DNA from 4 places in the Pseudomonas sp. IzPS59 genome. Region 2 is predicted to be linked to each of the others. Evidence: predicted binding sites of a transcription regulator. Region 2 holds the regulator's gene; each other region holds the start of a gene.
The links. Region 2 encodes sigma-54, which starts transcription at its own class of promoters, with help from an activator protein. Its sites were predicted from a motif close to ANTGGCATNNANNTTGCTNT; they were not measured.
Positions count from the first base shown of each region.

Region 1 (5,233 bases), 1.3 Mb from region 2:
GACAAATTCCGGACAAAAAAATGCCCGGCGAACCGGGCAAGTTTTTTGAGGCGCGTTCTTACAGGTTGTAGCCGCGCTCGTTGTGTTGTGCCAGGTCCAGGCCGACCGATTCTTCTTCCTCGGTAGCGCGCAGCCCCATCACGGCATCCAGTACCTTGAGGATGATGAAGGTAACGATCGCGGTGTAGATCACCGTGAAGCCGACGCCTTTGCACTGAATCCACACTTGGGAAGCAATGTCGGTGACGGTGCCGAAGCCACCCAGCGCCGGAGCAGCGAAAACACCGGTGAGGATTGCGCCGAGGATACCGCCGATACCGTGCACGCCGAAGGCGTCCAGGGAGTCGTCATAGCCGAGTTTGCGTTTCAGGCTGGTGGCGCAGAAGAAGCACACCACGCCAGCGGCCAGACCGATGATCAGCGAGCCCATCGGGCCCACGGTGCCGGCCGCCGGAGTGATTGCCACCAGACCGGCAACCACGCCCGATGCAATACCCAGTGCGCTTGGTTTGCCGTGAGTGATCCACTCGGCGAACATCCAGCCCAGTGCGGCGGCAGCGGTTGCGATCTGAGTGACCAGCATCGCCATGCCGGCAGTGCCGTTGGCCGCAGCTGCGGAGCCGGCGTTGAAGCCGAACCAGCCGACCCACAGCATCGCCGCGCCCATCAGCGTGTAACCGAGGTTGTGCGGCGCCATCGGGGTGGTCGGGAAGCCTTTGCGCTTGCCCAGTACCAGGCACGCCACCAGACCGGCAATACCGGCATTGATGTGCACCACGGTGCCCCCGGCGAAGTCGAGCACGCCCCAGTCACCCAACAGCGAACCCGGGCCGCTCCAGACCATATGCGCAATCGGCGCGTAAACCAGGGTGAACCAGACGCCCATGAACACCAGCATCGCGGAGAACTTCATGCGCTCGGCGAAGGCACCGACGATCAGCGCCGGGGTGATGATGGCGAAGGTCATCTGATAGGTAACGAATACCGCTTCAGGGAACAGCGCCGTCGGGCCGGTAATGCTGGCCGGGGTGACGCCTGCCAGGAAGGCCTTGCCGAAGCTGCCGACGAAGGAGTTGAAGTTGACGACGTTGGCTTCCATCCCGGTGGTGTCGAACGCCATGCTGTAGCCATAAATGAACCACAGGATGGTGACCAGGCCGGTAATGGCGAAGCACTGCATCATCACGGAAAGAATGTTTTTCGACCGCACCATGCCGCCGTAGAACAGCGCGAGGCCCGGAATGGTCATGAACAGCACGAGGGCCGTCGAGGTCAGCATCCAGGCGGTATCGCCGGAATTGAGGACTGGAGGCGCCACCGGATCTGCCGCCAAAGCCAGGCCGGGCATTACGATGGACAACAGGGCGCCTAGCCCTGCGAATTTACGCAGAGTCATATTGTTTTCTCCTGGGGCGTTGGGTTTGTGGCGGCGTTTAGATCGCGTCGGTATCGGTTTCGCCGGTACGGATGCGAATCGCCTGTTCCAGATTGACCACGAAGATCTTGCCGTCACCGATCTTGCCGGTGTTGGCAGCCTTGGTTATCGCCTCGATAACCCGATCCAGATCCTTGTCGTCGATGGCAACGTCGATTTTCACCTTGGGCAGAAAATCGACCACATACTCCGCGCCGCGATACAGCTCGGTGTGACCCTTCTGCCGGCCGAAGCCTTTGACTTCAGTTACGGTAATGCCCTGCACGCCGATTTCGGACAGCGACTCGCGCACGTCGTCCAGCTTGAACGGCTTGATGATGGCAGTGACTAGCTTCATGAAACTCTCTCCCGAATTGGTGGACTTGCCCCAGGAAAACAAACCCGACTCAAGTCTAAGCGCAGTGCCTGGCTTTGTAACGCATCGTCGGCCCTACCCGCCCGACTGACGCCAGCTAACCGCTCCCGACGAAACTCCCCGTCCCGTCCGGCGCACTGCATTCGTCACAGCGACTGCATCAGTGCATGGGTCACTACCGACTAAGCAGAAAGCTTGCCATCTCGCCAAAATCCCCTGATTTCAATCCCTTGGCCGCGGCCGTCGATGCCATCACCGAAATGGCACACGGGATACGCACAACAACGGTGCGCAGCCGTTCGTCCTTTTGCGCGAAAAGCGTGCATCCGGACCCGCGCGAATGACTATAGACACTGCGTGATACACTGCCGGCCATTGTTTCCAGGACATATCCCATGCTCGCGCCCAAAGACTTCCTCGACGCCCTGAGCGGCACCGCCTCCCGCCTGTTCAGCGGCGACACGCCCTTGCCCAAAGCCGAAATCGAAAGCCAGTTCAAGATGCTGCTGCAAAGTGCCTTCAGCAAACTGGACCTGGTGAGCCGGGAAGAATTCGATAGTCAGATGGTGGTGCTGGCGCGCACTCGCGCCCGGCTTGAGAGCCTTGAGGCGAAGGTGGCGGAAATGGAAGCGAAGCTGACGCCGCCGGCTGAGTGAGACAAGAAGCTAAAACCGCTCCTGCCGAGGCAGGAACGGTTTCCGTCGGTTCAATTACTACAGCGAATTATTCCAACGGTCTCGCAGAATCTCGTACAGGCGAAAAGCCCATAGCGCGATCCTGACGAGGCGCCACATATGTTTAAGAAACTTAGACATATTTTGGCCCTCCTTGCGTGGGGCCAAACCTCCGATGCTCTTTCCGGCGTACGAACACCTTCGGGACTACACGTGAGTGTGCCCACCAAGGCGGCCGGGTGTGGATCCCCCGAAAAAGCACCGGCACGGGTCTCACACCGTGTCGAGGGACATGAAATTTTTACGCTCCCGGCCACACTCCGTGAACACTCCATGAGTGGGCATCGTCGCAGCGGATGGTATTGCAGTCCTTCAAAATGCATTTAAACAAGTTGTATCAAGCCATTAAGCATGTGTTCCCGGCTTATCTGGCACGTCATGTCCTGATGGGCGCCAAGTGGCTTTGACGCTTGCATCAAGAAGCAAACCTGCATACCCTCAGCGAACGTGAGTGTGTCCACTAAGGATGCGCAGGCCTTGGCCTCACCGAAGCCTGCAACTAAAAACCGCCTCCTCAAGGCGGTTTTTTTTCGCCTCGAGATAGGTGCGACAATCGGTTTTCTGTGGAGTAGTCGCAGCGAACTTTTAGCTCCCAAGCCGTATCAACCTGAATCCGCCCGAACCAACGTCCTTTACTTACATAAGTACCGTCCTACAAGGACTGCCCCCCACGCCTGATTACGTGAGTATCCCAGCCTTCGCTACCCTCTGTGGCCTGATCCAAACAGAACACAGACACGAGAGCTGTCTATGAAACAGAAGAAACAGAAAAAACAGCCGTTACTCGCATCCAGGCTTCGTGCAGAAACGCCCAGTTTGGCCGATACGGTTTCTGCCAGTCAGCGGCATTTTTTGAAGGTCGCCGCGGCCTATGGCAAAGAATTGGAGCCTGATGGCTGGCTCGCCGGTGGCGGAACTTGAATCCCGCATTAAAAGACCGTCTAGCAGGCGGTTTTTTTTCGCCTGAAGATTAGTCATTTCTATTTCAGCAACATCCAGTGAAGCTTTGCCCAGGCAACTGTCCCTTCAACTCCCTCCTCCCCGACTACCCTTAAAAAACCGTAGGAAGCGGCCCCCGATTCAACTCAAGGAACGACCATGTCCCTCGCCATCGTCCATAGCCGCGCCCAGATTGGCGTGGATGCGCCCGCCGTCACCGTCGAAGTTCACCTCGCCAACGGCTTGCCCTCGCTGACCATGGTCGGCCTGCCCGAAGCAGCGGTGAAGGAGAGCAAGGACCGGGTACGCAGTGCGATCATCAATTCCGGTCTGCAGTTTCCGGCGCGGCGGATCACATTGAATCTGGCGCCGGCGGATTTGCCCAAGGATGGCGGGCGGTTCGATCTGGCGATTGCGCTGGGAATTCTGTCGGCGAGTGTGCAGGTGCCGACGCTGACCCTCGATGACGTGGAATGTCTGGGTGAGTTGGCGTTATCCGGCGCCGTGCGGGCGGTGCGTGGGGTGTTGCCGGCGGCGCTGGCGGCGCGCAAGGCCGGGCGGACGCTGGTGGTGCCGAGGGCGAATGCCGAGGAGGCGTGTCTGGCGTCGGGACTGAGGGTGATCGCGGTGGATCATCTGCTGGAGGCAGTGGCGCATTTCAACGGGCATACACCGGTCGAACCCTATGTCTCGGATGGGTTGATCCATGCCGCCAAACCCTATCCCGACCTGAATGAAGTGCAAGGCCAACTCGCCGCCAAAAGGGCGCTGCTGATTGCCGCTGCCGGCGCACATAACCTGCTGTTCAGCGGGCCACCGGGTACGGGCAAAACATTGCTGGCCAGTCGATTGCCGGGGTTGCTGCCGCCGCTGGCCGAGAGCGAGGCGCTGGAAGTGGCAGCGATTCAATCCGTCGCCAACGGTGCGCCGTTGACCCACTGGCCGCAGCGCCCGTTCCGCCAACCGCATCACTCGGCCTCCGGACCGGCGCTGGTCGGTGGCAGCTGTAGGATTTCGAAATAAATGAGACATCTCCGAAATAAATGAGACGGGAATTTGAGTCGAGCGGAATTTTCAGCGTTCAATGGCAAATTTAAAAAAATTCACTTCGAAGAGTGAAAGCATTGAAGAACATTCCTTCACCTTTTGCTGATTCAGAGTAAAAATTACGAGCACTGGAAGAGTACAGCAGGTCATTTTTGGGCCGGGAGAGTTGGGCCAGTGGCTTCGGGCTTGTTGCTCAGGCATAGACGTCGCATTGGATTCGCTTGAAAAAAGGAACCTGCCGATATCCAAATAGAGTCGAAAACCTGTGCCGAAGTGACGATGAACGAGCCTCGACGGGATGGCTGAACCATCGTTCCGCCAAAGCTCAACCATCTAGCTCATAGGATAGCGCAGGCACGAGAGATGGGAATGTAGACGTGATCAAAGCTGAGCTGTAGCTTAAGGTCACAAAGGCAAATCAAAACCGACTACTGTACCTTACTCCTTGCCCGGGCCTATCTCTGAAGATGAACACGGCCAGATTTGCACTTGGGCGCAGGGTATTAATCGATTCGGTACGCAAGTAGTTGAAGTTTGCGAGACGTTTTTTATTAGGGAGCTTTTAATTGGACATCGAGCGGCTGCAGATCGAAGGTGGCTTTTTGGATGGGCTGGATCTCAAGTTTTCCAGCGGTCTCAATGTTATCATTGGCGCTAGAGGTACTGGGAAGACCTCTGTCATCGAGCTAATAAGGTACGCTCTAGCCGCTCGCAGCCACACCA
Region 1 is NZ_CP062251.1:6,108,761-6,113,993, forward strand. Features, by position in the region: gene IF189_RS27570 (ammonium transporter) at 59-1,396, opposite strand; gene glnK (P-II family nitrogen regulator) at 1,434-1,772, opposite strand; gene IF189_RS27580 (accessory factor UbiK family protein) at 2,186-2,446, shown strand; gene IF189_RS27585 (hypothetical protein) at 3,275-3,445, shown strand; partial or broken gene IF189_RS27590 (YifB family Mg chelatase-like AAA ATPase) at 3,623-4,474, shown strand; gene IF189_RS27595 (AAA family ATPase) at 5,077-5,233, shown strand, end outside.
Region 1: a site for sigma-54 is predicted at 1,974-1,993, ahead of glnK (P-II family nitrogen regulator). Genes of this name have one in related genera too.

Region 2 (5,233 bases):
AACACCACTCAGGGCGAGAAGATCGTCTATGACACGGTGAAAAAACTCGCCAGCGCCGGTCGCGCTACCGGCAACAAGGTCACCGAAGCGCGTCCGCGCATCGACATGGTGATCCAGCCGAAGAAGAAAACCGACGAGAAAACCCAGTAATGGCAACCCTGAAAGCTCAGCACCTGGCCAAGGCCTATAAAAGCCGCCAGGTCGTGCGTGACGTCAGCCTGTCGATCGACAGCGGCCAGATCGTGGGCCTGCTCGGCCCCAACGGCGCCGGCAAGACCACCTGCTTCTACATGATCGTCGGCCTGGTGCAGGCCGATCAGGGCCGTGTGCTGATCGACGACCTGGACGTCAGCCACCAGCCGATGCACGGCCGCGCCAAGGCCGGTATCGGCTATCTGCCGCAGGAAGCCTCGATCTTCCGCAAACTGTCGGTAGCCGACAACATCATGGCCATCCTCGAAACCCGCCAGGAGCTCGACAAGGCCGGCCGTCGCAAGGAGCTGGAGAGCCTGCTGCAGGAATTCCACATCAGCCATATCCGCGATAACCTCGGCATGAGCCTGTCCGGTGGCGAGCGTCGCCGGGTGGAAATCGCCCGCGCACTGGCCACCGCACCGAAATTCATCCTGCTCGACGAACCGTTCGCCGGTGTCGACCCGATCTCCGTGGGCGACATCAAGCAGATCATTCACCATCTCAAGGCCAAGGGCATCGGTGTGCTGATCACCGACCACAACGTCCGCGAGACGCTGGATATCTGCGAAACGGCCTACATCGTCAATGACGGCCAACTGATCGCCGAAGGCGACTCCGCGACCATCCTCGCCAACGATCTGGTGAAGGAAGTGTATCTGGGTCACGAGTTCCGCCTGTAAGCGCGACAGCATTCGACCAGCCGTCCGGGTGCTGTAACGTTGAAGCGCATTTTTATACGCTTTTATTGTTACAGCGCTCTAGGCAAACACGACAGTTTCAGGCATATAATTTGCTTATGTTTGGCGCCTCGGCGCCCTGTAGTGGATGGCGCATAGCGCCGGCGAATAAGGTGTTAAGCCCCTGCCATGAAACCATCGCTAGTCTTGAGAATGGGCCAGCAGCTGACGATGACACCGCAGCTGCAACAGGCCATCCGCCTGCTCCAATTGTCGACCCTGGATCTGCAACAGGAAATTCAGGAGGCTCTGGAATCCAACCCGATGCTCGAACGCCAGGAAGACGGCGACGACTTCGACAATTCCGACCCGCTGGCCGACAACGCCGAACAGAAGCCCAATACCGAGATCCAGGAACCTTCCTACCAGGAAACCGCGCCGACGGTCGACAATCTCGAGGACGGCGAATGGAACGAGCGAATCCCCAACGAACTGCCTGTCGACACCGCCTGGGAAGACGTCTACCAGACCAGCGCCAGCAGCCTGCCGAGCAACGATGACGACGAGTGGGATTTCACCACCCGCACTTCCGCCGGTGAAAGCCTGCAAAGCCACCTGCTGTGGCAGTTGAACCTGGCGCCGATGTCCGACACCGATCGCCTGATTGCCGTCACCCTGATCGATTGCATCAACAATCAGGGCTACCTCGACGAAACCCTCGAAGAAATTCTCGACGCCTTCGATCCGGAGCTCGACATCGAGCTGGACGAGATCGAAGCGGTCCTGCACCGCATCCAGCAATTCGAACCCGCCGGCATTGGCGCACGCAACCTGGGCGAATGCCTGCTGCTGCAATTGCGCCAGCTGTCGGCCAAGACTCCTTGGCTGGCCGAAGCCAAGCGCCTGGTCACCGATTACATCGACCTGCTCGGCAGCCGCGACTACAGCCAGCTGATGCGCCGCATGAAGCTCAAGGAAGATGAACTGCGCCAGGTCATCGAACTGGTCCAGAGCCTCAACCCGCGCCCCGGCTCACAGATCGAATCCACCGAAGCCGAATACGTGGTGCCTGACGTGATCGTGCGCAAGGACAACGAGCGCTGGCTGGTCGAGTTGAACCAGGAGTCGGTGCCGCGCCTGCGGGTCAACGCCCAGTACGCCGGTTTCGTCCGTCGCGCCGACACCAGCGCCGACAATACCTTCATGCGCAATCAGTTGCAGGAAGCCCGCTGGTTCATCAAGAGCCTGCAGAGCCGCAACGAAACCCTTATGAAAGTGGCCACCCAGATCGTCGAGCATCAGCGCGGCTTCCTGGAATACGGCGACGAAGCGATGAAGCCACTCGTGCTGCATGACATCGCCGAGGCAGTCGGCATGCACGAGTCGACGATTTCCCGGGTGACCACGCAGAAATTCATGCATACCCCCCGGGGCATATATGAACTGAAATACTTTTTCTCCAGCCACGTCAGCACCTCCGAAGGCGGCGAATGCTCATCCACGGCGATCCGCGCGATCATCAAGAAACTGGTCGCCGCGGAAAATCAGAAAAAGCCGTTGAGTGACAGCAAGATCGCTGGTTTACTGGAGGCACAAGGCATTCAGGTGGCTCGCCGCACCGTCGCCAAGTACCGCGAATCCCTCGGGATCGCGCCTTCGAGCGAACGCAAGCGGTTGATGTAAGCCACGTTACAGCGTTCCAGTGGCAGGCTCTTCGGCCTGCCGCTTTATGCACTGGCAACGAAGGAGAAGCTGTATGCAAGTCAACATCAGTGGACACCAACTGGAAGTTACCCAACCTCTCCGTGAATACGTTGAGCAGAAGCTCAAGAGGCTTGAGGGACATTTCGACAAGATCACCAACGTGCAAGTCACGATGTGCGTCGAAAAGCTGAAACAGAAAATCGAAGCCACGCTGCATATTCCCGGCAACGAGGTCGTCGCAAACGCGGAACATACCGACATGTACGCAGCGATCGACGCGCTGACCGACAAGCTTGATAAACAACTCAAAAAGCATAAGGAAAAGACCCAGAGCCTGCTTCAGGGCGCTACCGGTCGATAACCCCCACCCCCATGATCCGACTTGAAAGCATCCTGACCCCCGGCCGTTCCCTGGTGAACGTGCCGGGCGGCAGTAAAAAGAAAGCCCTCGAACAAATTGCCAACCTGATCGCCCGGGAAAAACCGGATCTGGAGATGCAAGATGTCTTCGAGGCGCTGATTGCCCGTGAAAAACTCGGTTCGACCGGTTTTGGCAACGGCATCGCCATTCCCCATTGCCGCCTCAAGGGCTGTGAATCGCCCATCAGCGCCTTGATGCACCTTGAAGCACCTATCGATTTCGATGCCATCGATGGCGCGCCGGTGGACCTGCTGTTCGTGCTGCTGGTCCCGGAAGCTGCCACCGATGCACACCTGGAACTGCTGCGCCAGATCGCCAGCATGCTCGATCGCAAGGAAGTACGCGAAAAGCTGCGTCGCGCCACCACCAACGAAGCCTTGTATCAGGTTGTCCTGGACGAGCAAAACGGGCACTAAACATGCGCTTGATCATCGTCAGTGGCCGCTCCGGCTCGGGCAAAAGCACGGCCCTGGATGTCCTTGAGGACAACGGCTACTACTGCATCGACAATCTGCCGGCGGGCCTGCTGCCGGAGCTGGCGGAACGCGCACTGATTCATACGGAACTGTCTCAGCCACTGGTCGCGGTATCGATCGATGCGCGCAACCTGCCAAGCCACCTTTCGCGTTTTCCGGAGTTGCTTGAGGAAGTCCGCAGCCGACATATCCAGTGCGACGTCCTGTATCTGGATGCCGATGAAGAAACCCTGCTCAAGCGCTTCTCGGAAACCCGTCGTCGTCACCCGCTGAGCAGTGCCAACCGCTCGCTGGCTGAAGCCATCAACGATGAAACCGCCCTGCTGGGCCCGATCGCCGATCTGGCCGACCTGAAGGTCAATACCACCAATCTGAACCTGTATCAGTTGCGCGACACCATCAAGCTGCGCCTGCTGAACCAGCCGGAGCCCGGTACGGCGTTTCTGGTGGAGTCGTTCGGTTTCAAACGCGGCATGCCGGTGGATGCGGATCTGGTGTTCGATGTACGCTGCCTGCCCAACCCGTACTGGAAACCGGAACTACGTGCGCAATCCGGACTCGATGAGCCGGTAGCCGAGTACCTGGCGGCTCAGCCGGAAGTCGAAGAGATGTTCCAGGACATCTATGCGTATCTGTTCAAATGGTTGCCGCGCTTCGCTGCGAGCAATCGTGCCTACGTGACCATTGCCATTGGCTGCACCGGCGGACATCACCGTTCCGTCTACCTGACCGAACGCCTGGGTCAGGCCCTGCAGAAAACCCTGAAGAACGTCCAGGTTCGCCACCGCGACCTCAGCTAAAGGATTCACACCGCGATGCCTGCTCTGGAAATCGAAATCATCAACAAGCTGGGCCTGCATGCCCGGGCGTCGGCAAAGTTCGTGGGCGTGGCGGGTCAGTATCCCGACTGCACGATCAGAGTGGGTCGCACCCCGGAAACCACGGTAGATGGCAAAAGCATCATGGCGATGATGATGCTCGCTGCCGGCAAGGGCACCAAAATCCACCTGAGCACCGAGGGACATCAGGAACAGGAAGCCATGGATGCTCTGGTGGCACTGATCAACAACTACTTCGACGAAGGTGGTTGAAAGTCCTTTGTGGCGAGAGATACGTCTCTCGCCACGCTTATCCCAGCGCCGTGTCCATCACCATCATCAGGCAGAAGCCGATCAACAATCCCAGGCTCGCCAGTTTTTCGTGACCATTGCGTCGCGACTCCGGGATCACTTCGTGGGTCACCACCAGCAACATTGCTCCGGCCGCCAGCGCCAATCCGAGGGGCAACAACAATTCCGCCAGGCTGACCAGCCACGCACACAGCAGTGCGAACACCGGTTCGACCAGACCTGACGCCGCCCCGATCAGAAACGCCTTGACCCGCGACATCCCCGCCCCGGCCAGCACCAGCGCAATAACCAGCCCTTCCGGCACGTCCTGCAAGGCGATGCCCATCGCCAGGCTGTCAGCGTCCGGCATGCCGCCACCCGCAGAGACGCCGACAGCCATGCCTTCCGGAATGTTATGGGCAATGATGGCAAACACGAACAGCCAGATCCGCGGAGGAATCACCGGATGCTCGACGGTGCCGATGAGCATTTCCGGTGAAGCGCCGGACAACCTGCGGTCGACCAGATACAGCGCGAAAGCACCGAGCATGATGCCGAAACAGATCAGGCCACTGGCGCCCCAAGGACTCAGCCCAAGGCTTTCGGCGGCGGCAATCCCCGGCACGATCAACGAAAACGCGGTCGCCGCCA
Region 2 is NZ_CP062251.1:1,051,058-1,056,290, reverse strand. Features, by position in the region: gene lptA (lipopolysaccharide transport periplasmic protein LptA) at 1-150, shown strand, start outside; gene lptB (LPS export ABC transporter ATP-binding protein) at 150-875, shown strand; gene IF189_RS04550 (RNA polymerase factor sigma-54) at 1,062-2,555, shown strand; gene hpf (ribosome hibernation-promoting factor, HPF/YfiA family) at 2,629-2,937, shown strand; gene ptsN (PTS IIA-like nitrogen regulatory protein PtsN) at 2,949-3,413, shown strand; gene rapZ (RNase adapter RapZ) at 3,416-4,273, shown strand; gene IF189_RS04530 (HPr family phosphocarrier protein) at 4,289-4,564, shown strand; gene IF189_RS04525 (ZIP family metal transporter) at 4,602-5,233, opposite strand, start outside.

Region 3 (5,233 bases), 990 kb from region 2:
GCCACGGCCGCACCACCGGCCCCGGTCAATGGGGCCAAAACGCAAAAACGCCGCTACCCGGATCGCCGAAAGGGGCGAAGAAGGTGAGCGACGTCTTTGTCGTGGGTGGGGCAACCGCCGTTGGTTACCTGTAGGGATTGCTTAGCGAGATTTGTGCCAGCTCAGCCAAGCAACTCGCTCATGGCAATGATCTGCTCCGCGACCTGTATCAGTTTCTGCTGGCGGCTCATGGCCTGGCGGCGCATCAGGGTGTAGGCCTCTTCTTCGTTGCAGTCCTTCATTTTCATCAACAGCCCTTTGGCCAGTTCGATGCGTTTGCGCTCGGCCAGTTGCTGGTCGCGGGCCTGAAGCTGGGCGCGCAGGGCCTGGTCGCTTTCGAAGCGGGCCATGGCCACGTCGAGAATCGGCTGCAAACGTTGTGCGTGAATGCCCTCGACAATGTAGGCACTGACCCCGGACTTGATCGCCTGACGCATCACACCGGGGTCGTGCTCGTCGGTGAACATCACGATCGGCCGGGGCTGGTCGCGGCTGACCAGTACCACTTGTTCCATCACATCGCGGCCCGGTGACTCGGTATCGATCAGGATCACGTCCGGGCGCACCGTTTCGACGCGCGCCGGCAGGTCGATGGTCAGGCCGGACTCGTCGATCACCTCGAAACCGGCCTCGGTCAGCGCAGCTTTCAGGCGCCCGACTTTTTTCGCCGTGTCGTTGATCAGCAGAATGCGCAGCATGTTTGCGGTCTCCTGTCAGCGACGGGCGAGAAGAGGGGCGGTGTTGCTTAGCGCGTGCAGCTTGAAGCTTTGCGCGTAGGCAGCCGGGTCGCTGCCATCCCAGACCTTGCCGTCGATCAACTGGCTGCTGCGGATGTCCTCCGTGCCGACTGGCACACCAACTGCGCTGGCGGCGTCGCGGTACAGCGCCAGTTGTTGCACCTGGCGGGCGACGGCGAGGTAATCCGGGTCGTCACGCAGCAAACCCCAACGGCGAAACTGGGTCATGAACCACATGCCGTCCGACAGATACGGCAGATTCACCGCACCATCGCCGTGAAAGCGCAGGGCGTGCGGATCCTGCCAGCGGTTGCCCAGACCGTCGTCGTAGGCACCGAGAAAACGCGGCTCGATGCAGGAATCCGGGGCGTCGAGGTACTCGGCAGCGCTGAGCAGTTGCGCGGTGCTGCGGCGGTTTTCCGGGCTTTCTTCGATGAAACGGCTGGCTTCGAGGATCGCCATCACCAGCGCCCGGGCCGTGTTGGGGTATTGCTCGACAAAGGCGCGGGTGCAGCCGAGGACTTTTTCCGGATGGTCGGGCCAGATGGTCTGGCTGGTCGCCAGGGTGAAACCGAGATCCTGCTGCACGGCGCTGGCGGCCCACGGCTCGCCCACGCAGAAACCATCGATGCGACCGGCCTGCAGGTGCGCGACCATTTGCGGCGGCGGCACCACCACGCTGTCGACATCCTGCAACGGATGGATGCCCTGGCTCGCCAGCCAGTAATAGAGCCACATGGCATGGGTGCCGGTGGGGAAGGTCTGGGCGAAGGTCAGCCTTGCGCGGGTTTGGTGCACATGACGGTCCAGCGCCTCAGGACCGGTCACGCCCAGCCCTTGCAAGCCGTGGGACAGGTTAAGGCTCTGGCCGTTCTGGTTCAGACCCATCAGCACCGCCATGTCGGTGGAAGCAACGCCGCCGATGCCCAGGTGCACCGCGTAGATCAGGCCGTAGAGGCTGTGGGCGGCATCGAGTTCGCCGCTGACCAGATTGTCCCGCAGGTTTGCCCATGAGCTCTGGCGCTTGAGGTTCAGGGTCAGGCCGTAAGGCTGGGCAAAGCCCTGGGTGGCGGCGACCACCACCGAGGCGCAGTCGCTCAGGGCCATGAAGCCGAGGTTGATCGCGCTTTTTTCCGGGGCATCGCTGCCGTTGACCCAGGCCAGTGGCCCGACGGAGGTTTGAGTCATGAAAAACCACCCTCAAAAAAAACGCCGTCCGAGGCTTTGCCCGCGCAAAACCGAGAGACGACGCCATTGTCCTTGCCTGCACACCACCATTGGCCTGCGGGCTGATGCAGGAGCAGGTGCAAGGCATATGCCAGCGCAGCGGATTTGCGCATGCGCCTCGCGCGGCAGGGCGATGCCCGGCTATAATCGCCGCCTCTTTTCGCCGCCCGAGTCATAGCCGCCCATGTACACCCTGGCCCGTCAGCTGTTGTTCAAACTTTCCCCGGAAACCTCCCACGATCTGTCGCTGGATCTGATCGGCGCGGGCGGGCGTTTGGGCCTCAACGGCTTGCTGTGCAAGGCGCCGGCGTCGCTGCCGGTGAACGTCATGGGCCTGCAGTTCCCGAACCCGGTGGGTCTGGCGGCCGGTCTGGACAAGAACGGCGCGGCCATCGACGGCTTCGCGCAGCTGGGTTTCGGTTTTGTCGAAATCGGCACCGTGACCCCGCGCCCGCAGCCGGGCAACCCGAAACCGCGGATTTTCCGCCTGCCGGAAGCCGAGGCGATCATCAACCGCATGGGTTTCAACAACCTCGGTGTGGATAACCTGCTGGCGCGGGTGGCGGCGGCCAAATACAAGGGCGTGCTGGGGATCAACATCGGCAAGAACTTCGACACCCCGGTCGAGCGGGCGGTGGATGACTACCTGATCTGCCTGGACAAGGTTTACGCCCACGCCAGTTACGTCACGGTCAACGTCAGTTCGCCGAACACCCCGGGCCTGCGCAGCCTGCAATTCGGCGATTCGCTCAAGCAGTTGCTGGCGGATCTGGCCACACGTCGCGCCGAACTGGCCCTGCGTCACGGCAAACATGTACCGCTGGCGATCAAGATCGCGCCGGACATGACCGACGAAGAAACCGCGCAAGTCGCGCAAGCGCTGATCGAAACCGGGATGGACGCGGTGATCGCCACCAACACCACCCTCAGCCGCGTGGGCGTCGAAGGCATGGAACACGGTGACGAGGCGGGAGGTTTGTCCGGTGCACCGGTGCGTGAGAAGAGCACTCACACCGTGAAAGTGCTGGCGTCCGAGCTGGGCGGCAAGCTGCCGATCATCGCAGCCGGCGGCATCACCGAAGGCAAGCATGCGGCCGAGAAGATCGCTGCCGGCGCGAGCCTGGTGCAGATCTACTCCGGCTTCATCTACAAGGGCCCGGCGCTGATCCGCGAGTCCGTGGACGCCATCGCCGCCAAGCGCTGATCGTCGGACATAAACGGCAGGCATAAAAAAGGGCTCCTCGAAGGAGCCCCTGGGCCGTAGCCCGCCGTCCGGGAAGGACGTGCATGGTGATCAGGGTGTTGCGAAATCAGATTGTCGTGTCGGAATAAATGCCCTGTGTCAGCCGACGGCGTGAAGTTCGTTGAGTCTGTGGATTCCCGCAGTGCCGGTCATACCGTCCCAGTTGTCGCCGCGTCCTTCTCGCCAGCCGTTGATCCAGGCTTGACGTACCGACGGTAGAGTAAATGGGCAAAGCTCACGGGATTTGCCACCAACGCCATATTGATATCCGCGCAAAAATGCTCTTTCCAACGGATCACGCTTAAGTCTTCTCATAGGGTGTTTCCCTCACTTGTTGACTGTTTTTGTCGCGTCGACCTCAATTGAGGTCTGGCAGAAAAACTCTGCCGTTGGCGGCTCGCTGCCGGCGTGGCGAGCCAAGGTGTTGACGCCGTTGCGACGTCAACCTGTGTCCAGTTCTAACCAATGAGTCACATCGAGGGAATGACCGTTTTGTCATAAGGACGTAACGAAAAGGGTGCTATGGCGATAAGTAACGCCAGGTTTCATGAATGTTTATTCACCAAACCCCGGTATGATCGGCCCTGCGCTGTATGACAGGTTTAATGCCTTAGTGAGAATGACCCACGTTTACCGTCGGGTACTTTTCGACGAAGGGTTGCTTTGAGTCATTTTGTTGCATCAACTTTTTTATCTGTCCCGGCATCTAAGCTCTTTTAACCCGAGCAGCGGGGATGGAACGGCACACCTTCGTGCCACGCGGGCGCTCTTGTAGAAAAGCGCCTGATTGAAAACCGGATCGGCAATGCGTTGCCGGTTCATTAGCCAAAGGCTCTGGAAAAACCATGTCCGACCGTTTCGAACTCTTCCTCACTTGCCCTAAAGGCCTTGAAGGCCTGCTCATCGAGGAAGCCGTCGGGCTTGGCCTTGAAGAAGCCCGCGAGCACACCTCCGCCGTGCGTGGCATGGCGACCATGGAAACCGCTTATCGCCTGTGCCTCTGGTCGCGTCTGGCCAACCGCGTGTTGCTGGTGCTCAAGCGCTTCCCGATGAAAAACGCCGAAGACCTGTACCACGGCGTACTCGACGTCGACTGGCAGGATCACATGCTGGCCGACGGCACCCTGGCTGTTGAATTCAGCGGCCACGGCTCGGGCATCGATAACACCCATTTCGGCGCCTTGAAGGTCAAGGACGCCATCGTCGACAAACTGCGCACCCCACAGGGTGATCGCCCGAGCATCGACAAGCTCAACCCGGACCTGCGCATTCACCTGCGACTGGATCGCGGTGAAGCGATTCTGTCCCTCGACCTCTCCGGCCACAGCCTGCACCAGCGCGGCTACCGCTTGCAGCAGGGCGCTGCACCGCTGAAGGAAAACCTGGCAGCCGCGATCCTGATCCGTTCCGGCTGGCCGCGCATTGCCGCCGAAGGTGGCGCGCTGGCTGACCCGATGTGCGGTGTCGGCACGTTCCTGGTGGAAGCCGGCATGATCGCTGCCGATATGGCGCCGAACCTGCGCCGCGAGCAGTGGGGTTTCACCGCGTGGCTCGGTCACGTCCCGGCGCTGTGGAAGAAACTGCACGAAGAAGCCGTCGAGCGCGCCGCTGCCGGTCTGGCCAAGCCGCCGCTGTGGATCCGTGGTTATGAAGCCGACCCACGACTGATTCAGCCGGGCCGCAACAACGTCGAGCGTGCCGGCCTGAGCGAATGGATCAAGATCTATCAGGGCGAAGTGGCGACCTTCGAACCGCGTCCAGACCAGAACCAGAAAGGCCTGGTCATCTGCAACCCGCCGTATGGTGAGCGTCTGGGTGACGAAGCCAGCCTGTTGTACCTCTATCAGAACCTTGGCGAGCGCCTGCGTCAGGCCTGCCTGAACTGGGAAGCCGCGGTGTTCACCGGCGCGCCGGACCTGGGCAAGCGCATGGGTATCCGCAGCCACAAACAGTATTCGTTCTGGAACGGCGCGCTGCCGTGCAAGCT
Region 3 is NZ_CP062251.1:2,036,327-2,041,559, forward strand. Features, by position in the region: gene IF189_RS09270 (ANTAR domain-containing response regulator) at 162-737, opposite strand; gene IF189_RS09275 (CmpA/NrtA family ABC transporter substrate-binding protein) at 753-1,964, opposite strand; gene IF189_RS09280 (quinone-dependent dihydroorotate dehydrogenase) at 2,188-3,207, shown strand; gene rmf (ribosome modulation factor) at 3,346-3,561, opposite strand; gene rlmKL (bifunctional 23S rRNA (guanine(2069)-N(7))-methyltransferase RlmK/23S rRNA (guanine(2445)-N(2))-methyltransferase RlmL) at 4,092-5,233, shown strand, end outside.
Region 3: a site for sigma-54 is predicted at 2,080-2,099, ahead of IF189_RS09275 (CmpA/NrtA family ABC transporter substrate-binding protein). Genes of this name have one in related genera too.

Region 4 (5,233 bases), 2.7 Mb from region 2:
CGCCTTCACAGCGGACCTTGACGGTCACACGACCCAGAGGACGCCCCGGACTCTCCAGGGACGCTGTCAATTCCTTGTCGCACATAGGCATGCGCATGCGCGGATCGAGCTGCTTGACCTCGATTTCATAACGCCCTTCCGTTTGACTGGTAGCCAGATAGTCTTCTACGGTGAATTCAAGAAAGCCCTGAGTGACGCCGATAAGCATGTCAGGCAAGGTAACCGCATCAGCACTGGCAGGGCTGCCCGCGAAAAACAGGCAAGCGGCAGACACCGCGCAAAGTCCTCTGCGGATAGGGGATGTCAGGCGTCGGAAAAATGTCGTTTGAATGTTCATACGAGTTAAAAAGCAAGCGCCGTGCCGTTTAGCAATGAATGTGCGTCGCAACAACACTTGGCGTTGGTGTAGGAGTCTGGGCATGGCTGGTGTAATGGATTCGGTGAACCAGCGCACGCAACTGGTAGGGCAGAATCGCCTGGAGCTGTTGTTGTTCCGTCTCGACGGCCAGCAGCTCTACGGGATCAACGTGTTTAAGGTTCGGGAAGTGCTGCAGTGCCCGCAACTGACGTTGATGCCCAAGTCCAGTCCTGTCGTGTGCGGGGTGGCGAATATCCGGGGGGCGACCATTCCGATCCTCGATCTGGCAATGGCGACCGGCTCCGGTGCGTTGAAAGACAAGAACAGTCCGTTCGTGATCATCACGGAATACAACACCAAGACCCAGGGTTTCCTGGTGCGCTCGGTGGAACGTATCGTCAACATGAACTGGGAAGAGATCCATCCGCCACCCAAGGGGACCGGTCGCGATCATTACCTGACCGCTGTGACTCGGGTGGACAATCAGTTAGTCGAAATCATCGACGTCGAGAAGGTGCTGGCGGAAGTCGCACCGACGCCGGAAGCGATTTCGGTCGGCGTTGTTGATGTCGAGACCCAGAGCAAGGCATTGTCGTTGCGGGTGCTGACGGTCGATGACTCGTCGGTGGCGCGCAAGCAGGTGACACGCTGCCTGCAGACGGTCGGTGTCGAAGTGGTGGCACTGAACGACGGCAAGCAAGCGCTGGATTACCTGCGCAAGCTGGTCGATGAGGGCAAGAAGCCGGAAGAAGAGTTCCTGATGATGATCTCCGACATCGAGATGCCGGAGATGGACGGGTACACCCTGACGGCGGAAATCCGCGGCGACCCTCGCATGCAAAAGCTTCATATCATCCTGCATACTTCGTTGTCGGGTGTGTTCAACCAGGCGATGGTCAAGAAGGTCGGTGCCGATGACTTCCTGGCCAAATTCCGTCCTGATGACCTGGCATCCCGGGTAGTCGACCGGATCAAAGCAGCAGATATCAGCTAGGGACTTTCCGTCCCTGGCGGTCAACACGATTTAAGAGGCGGCATCATTTGTCTACGGGTAATTTGGATTTCGAACAGTTCCGGGTCTTCCTGGAAAAAGCCTGTGGCATTTTGCTCGGTGAAAACAAGCAGTACCTGGTCTCGAGCCGTCTCAACAAACTGATGGAGCAGCAAGGCATCAAGTCCCTGGGTGAGCTGGTACAGCGCATCCAGACCCAGCCGCGCAGCGGTTTGCGCGAGCAGGTGGTCGATGCCATGACGACCAACGAAACCCTGTGGTTTCGTGACACCTATCCGTTTGAAGTCTTGAAGAACAAGGTGCTGCCCGAGGCGATCAAGGCCGCTCCCAACCAGCGTCTGCGGATCTGGTCGGCGGCCTGCTCGTCGGGTCAGGAACCCTATTCGCTGTCGATGTCGATCGACGAGTTCGAGCGGACCAACATCGGTCAGTTGAAGATGGGCGTGCAGATCGTCGCCACGGATCTGTCCGGCAGCATGCTGACCAACTGCAAGACCGGCGAGTACGACAGCCTGGCGATCGGTCGCGGTCTGTCCGCCGATCGTCTGCAGCGCTACTTCGACCCGAAAGGGCCGGGGCGCTGGGTGATCAAGGCGCCGATCAAGAACCGGGTGGAATTCCGCTCGTTCAACCTGCTCGACAGCTACGCCAGTCTTGGCAAGTTCGATATCGTGTTCTGCCGCAACGTGCTGATCTACTTCTCCGCCGAGGTGAAGAAAGACATCCTGTTGCGCATTCACAGCACGCTGAAGCCGGGCGGTTATCTGTTCCTCGGCGCTTCCGAAGCGCTGAACGGTTTGCCGGACCATTACCAGATGGTCCAGTGCAGCCCGGGGATCATTTACCAGGCGAAGTGACCGGCACCGGCAACAAAAAAACGGGAGTCCTCAGGGGCTCCCGTTTTTTTATGCCTGAGGGTTTTTGCGGCGGCGGCAAGCGGCAGAAAAGCGGCATCCGGCGGAAACCCGTTGCCGCTTTTCTGGCATTGCCGCCTTGCCGATCCCCTGCAAAGCCCCGGAATCCGGGGCTTTTTAAAACTGGCACGACGCTTGCTATAACCCTGTTACGAAAAACCCGGTCACCTGAAGGTTCCCGACATGAGCATCAGCTTCGATAAAGCGCTCGGAATTCACGAAAAAGCCCTGGGCTTCCGCGCCCAGCGTGCCGAAGTCCTGGCCAACAACATCGCCAACGCCGACACCCCGAACTACAAGGCTCGGGATCTGGATTTCTCCAAAGTGCTCGAAGCACAGAGCCAGAAGAACGCCAACGGCACCATCGCCCTGAACATGACCAACAGCCGTCACATCGAAGCTGAAGGCCTGGGCAATGGCGACGAGTCGCTGATGTATCGCACGCCGATGCAACCGTCGATCGACCAGAACACCGTTGACGCCCAGCTGGAACAATCGAACTACGCGGAAAACGCCGTCGGCTTCCAGGCCAGCTTCACGCTGCTCAACAGTAAATTCAAAGGGCTGGTGTCAGCCCTGCGCGGAGAGTAATCCATGTCCCTGTCCAGCGTTTTCAACATTGCCGGCAGCGGCATGAGCGCCCAGACCACGCGTCTCAACACCGTGGCTTCGAACATCGCCAACGCCGAAACCGTCTCGTCGAGCATCGACCAGACCTATCGCGCCCGTCACCCGGTGTTCGCCACCATGTTCCAGGGTGGCCAGAGCGGCGGCAGCAACTCGCTGTTCCAGAACCAGGACGCCGCAGGCCAGGGCGTGCAGGTGCTCGGCGTGGTCGAAGACCAGAGCAACCTCGAAGCGCGCTACGAGCCGAACCATCCGGCCGCTGACGCAAAGGGCTATGTCTACTACCCGAACGTCAACGTGGTGGAAGAAATGGCCGACATGATTTCCGCGAGCCGGTCCTTCCAGACCAACGCCGAAATGATGAACACCGCCAAAACCATGATGCAGAAGGTACTGACCCTCGGTCAGTGATAAGGGGCGACTGCCATGAGTGTTACCGATACCACCAGCAGCCTGACGATGAACGACATACTGGCCAACTCTTCGAAGAAGACCAGTAGCACGACCACCGGTGGCATCGCTTCGGCTACCAACAGCGCCACCGGCGGCCAGGCCTTGGGCAAGGATGCGTTCCTGCAATTGCTGGTAACCCAGCTGAAAAACCAGAACCCGCTCGACCCGCAGGACAACAGTGCATTCGTTGCCCAGCTCGCGCAGTTCAGCAGCCTCGAGGGGATCACCACCCTCAACAGCACCGTGAGTTCGCTGGCCGGCAACTACAACTCGTCGCAAGCCTTGCAGGCTTCGTCGCTGGTTGGCCGCAATGTGATCGTGCAGACCAACTCGGTCCAGCTCGACGATCCGAGCAAAGGCATGACCGGTTCGGTCACCGTTCCGTCGTCGATTGCCGGCGGCACCGTCAGCATCACCGACAGCAGCGGCACGGTCGTTCGCACCATCGATCTGGGCAGTCGCGCCGCAGGCAATGCGAGCTTCACCTGGGACGGCAAGGACAAGGACGGCAACCTGGTGAAGACCGGTACCTATACCGTCAAGGCCAACGCCTCGATCAATGGCACCTCGACCGATATGGCGACCTATCTGCCGGCCACCGTCACCAGCGTGACGATCAGCCAGACCGGCGGCGAGCTGATGCTCAACCTGTCCGGCAAGGGCACCGTCGCCCTGTCCAAAGTACAAACCATTGGTATATAGAGCCGACTAACCGGCACAAAGGAGTGGAATATGTCTTTCAATATCGGCCTTAGCGGTCTCTATGCAGCCAACAAGCAACTGGACGTGACCGGCAACAACATCGCCAACGTCGCGACTGCCGGTTTCAAATCGTCCCGTGCAGAATTCGAAGACGTCTACTCGGCGACTCGCCTGGGTAGCGGCAGCAAGGTCATCGGTAACGGCGTGCGCCTGGCCAACGTTTCCCAGCAGTTCACCCAGGGTGACATCAACAACACCGGCAACGTGCTGGACATGGGGATCAACGGTTCCGGCTTCTTCACCCTGAGCAACAACGGCTCGGTGTCTTACACCCGTGCCGGTACGTTCAAGGTCGACAAGGACGGCTACATCACCAACACCGACTACACCTCGCGTCTGCAGGGCTATGGTGTGGATTCCAACGGCAAGATCATCAACGGCGTGTTGACCGACCTGAAGATCGATACCTCGAACCTGGCGCCGAAGTCCTCCTCGCTGGTGACTTCGACCATCAACCTGAACTCGACCGCTCCGGTGATCGACGATACTGTGGCGGCCGGCAAATTCGATCCGACCAACACAGCGACCTACACCAAGTCGTTCAGTACTCCGATCTATGACAGCCAGGGCAACCAGCACACCATGGATCAATACATGGTCAAGACCGGTGCCAACACCTGGAAGGTCTACACCCTGGTGGACGGTCGTAACCCGGATGCTACCGGCAGTGATCCAAAGGTCACCGCGCCAGTGGCTTCCACCATGACCTTCGACTCCACTGGCAAACTGACTCAGGTCAGCACTCCACCAGCCACGATCAGCAGTGACCTGAAGCTCACTGGCTGGGTACCCGGGACTGTGACCAATGGTGTCTGGACTGCTAACGGTGCTTCGGCAAACCCGGCCGGCATCACCATCTCCATGGCCAAGACCACTCAGTACAACGCCGATACCGCACGCTCGATCCCGACTCAGGACGGCTACGCCACCGGCCAGATCACTAACCTGACCATCGACGGCACCGGTACCCTGTTCGCCAACTTCAGCAACAACCAGAGCAAGGCCATCGGTCAGGTTGCACTGGCCAGCTTCACCAACGAACAAGGTCTGCAGCCTATCGGTGGTACCAGCTGGAAAGAGACTTATGCTTCGGGTATCCCGGGCTAT
Region 4 is NZ_CP062251.1:4,707,012-4,712,244, reverse strand. Features, by position in the region: gene flgA (flagellar basal body P-ring formation chaperone FlgA) at 1-337, opposite strand, end outside; gene IF189_RS21105 (chemotaxis protein CheV) at 420-1,352, shown strand; gene cheR (protein-glutamate O-methyltransferase CheR) at 1,400-2,227, shown strand; gene flgB (flagellar basal body rod protein FlgB) at 2,468-2,875, shown strand; gene flgC (flagellar basal body rod protein FlgC) at 2,879-3,322, shown strand; gene flgD (flagellar hook assembly protein FlgD) at 3,338-4,066, shown strand; gene flgE (flagellar hook protein FlgE) at 4,097-5,233, shown strand, end outside.
Region 4: a site for sigma-54 is predicted at 2,407-2,426, ahead of flgB (flagellar basal body rod protein FlgB). Genes of this name have one in related genera too.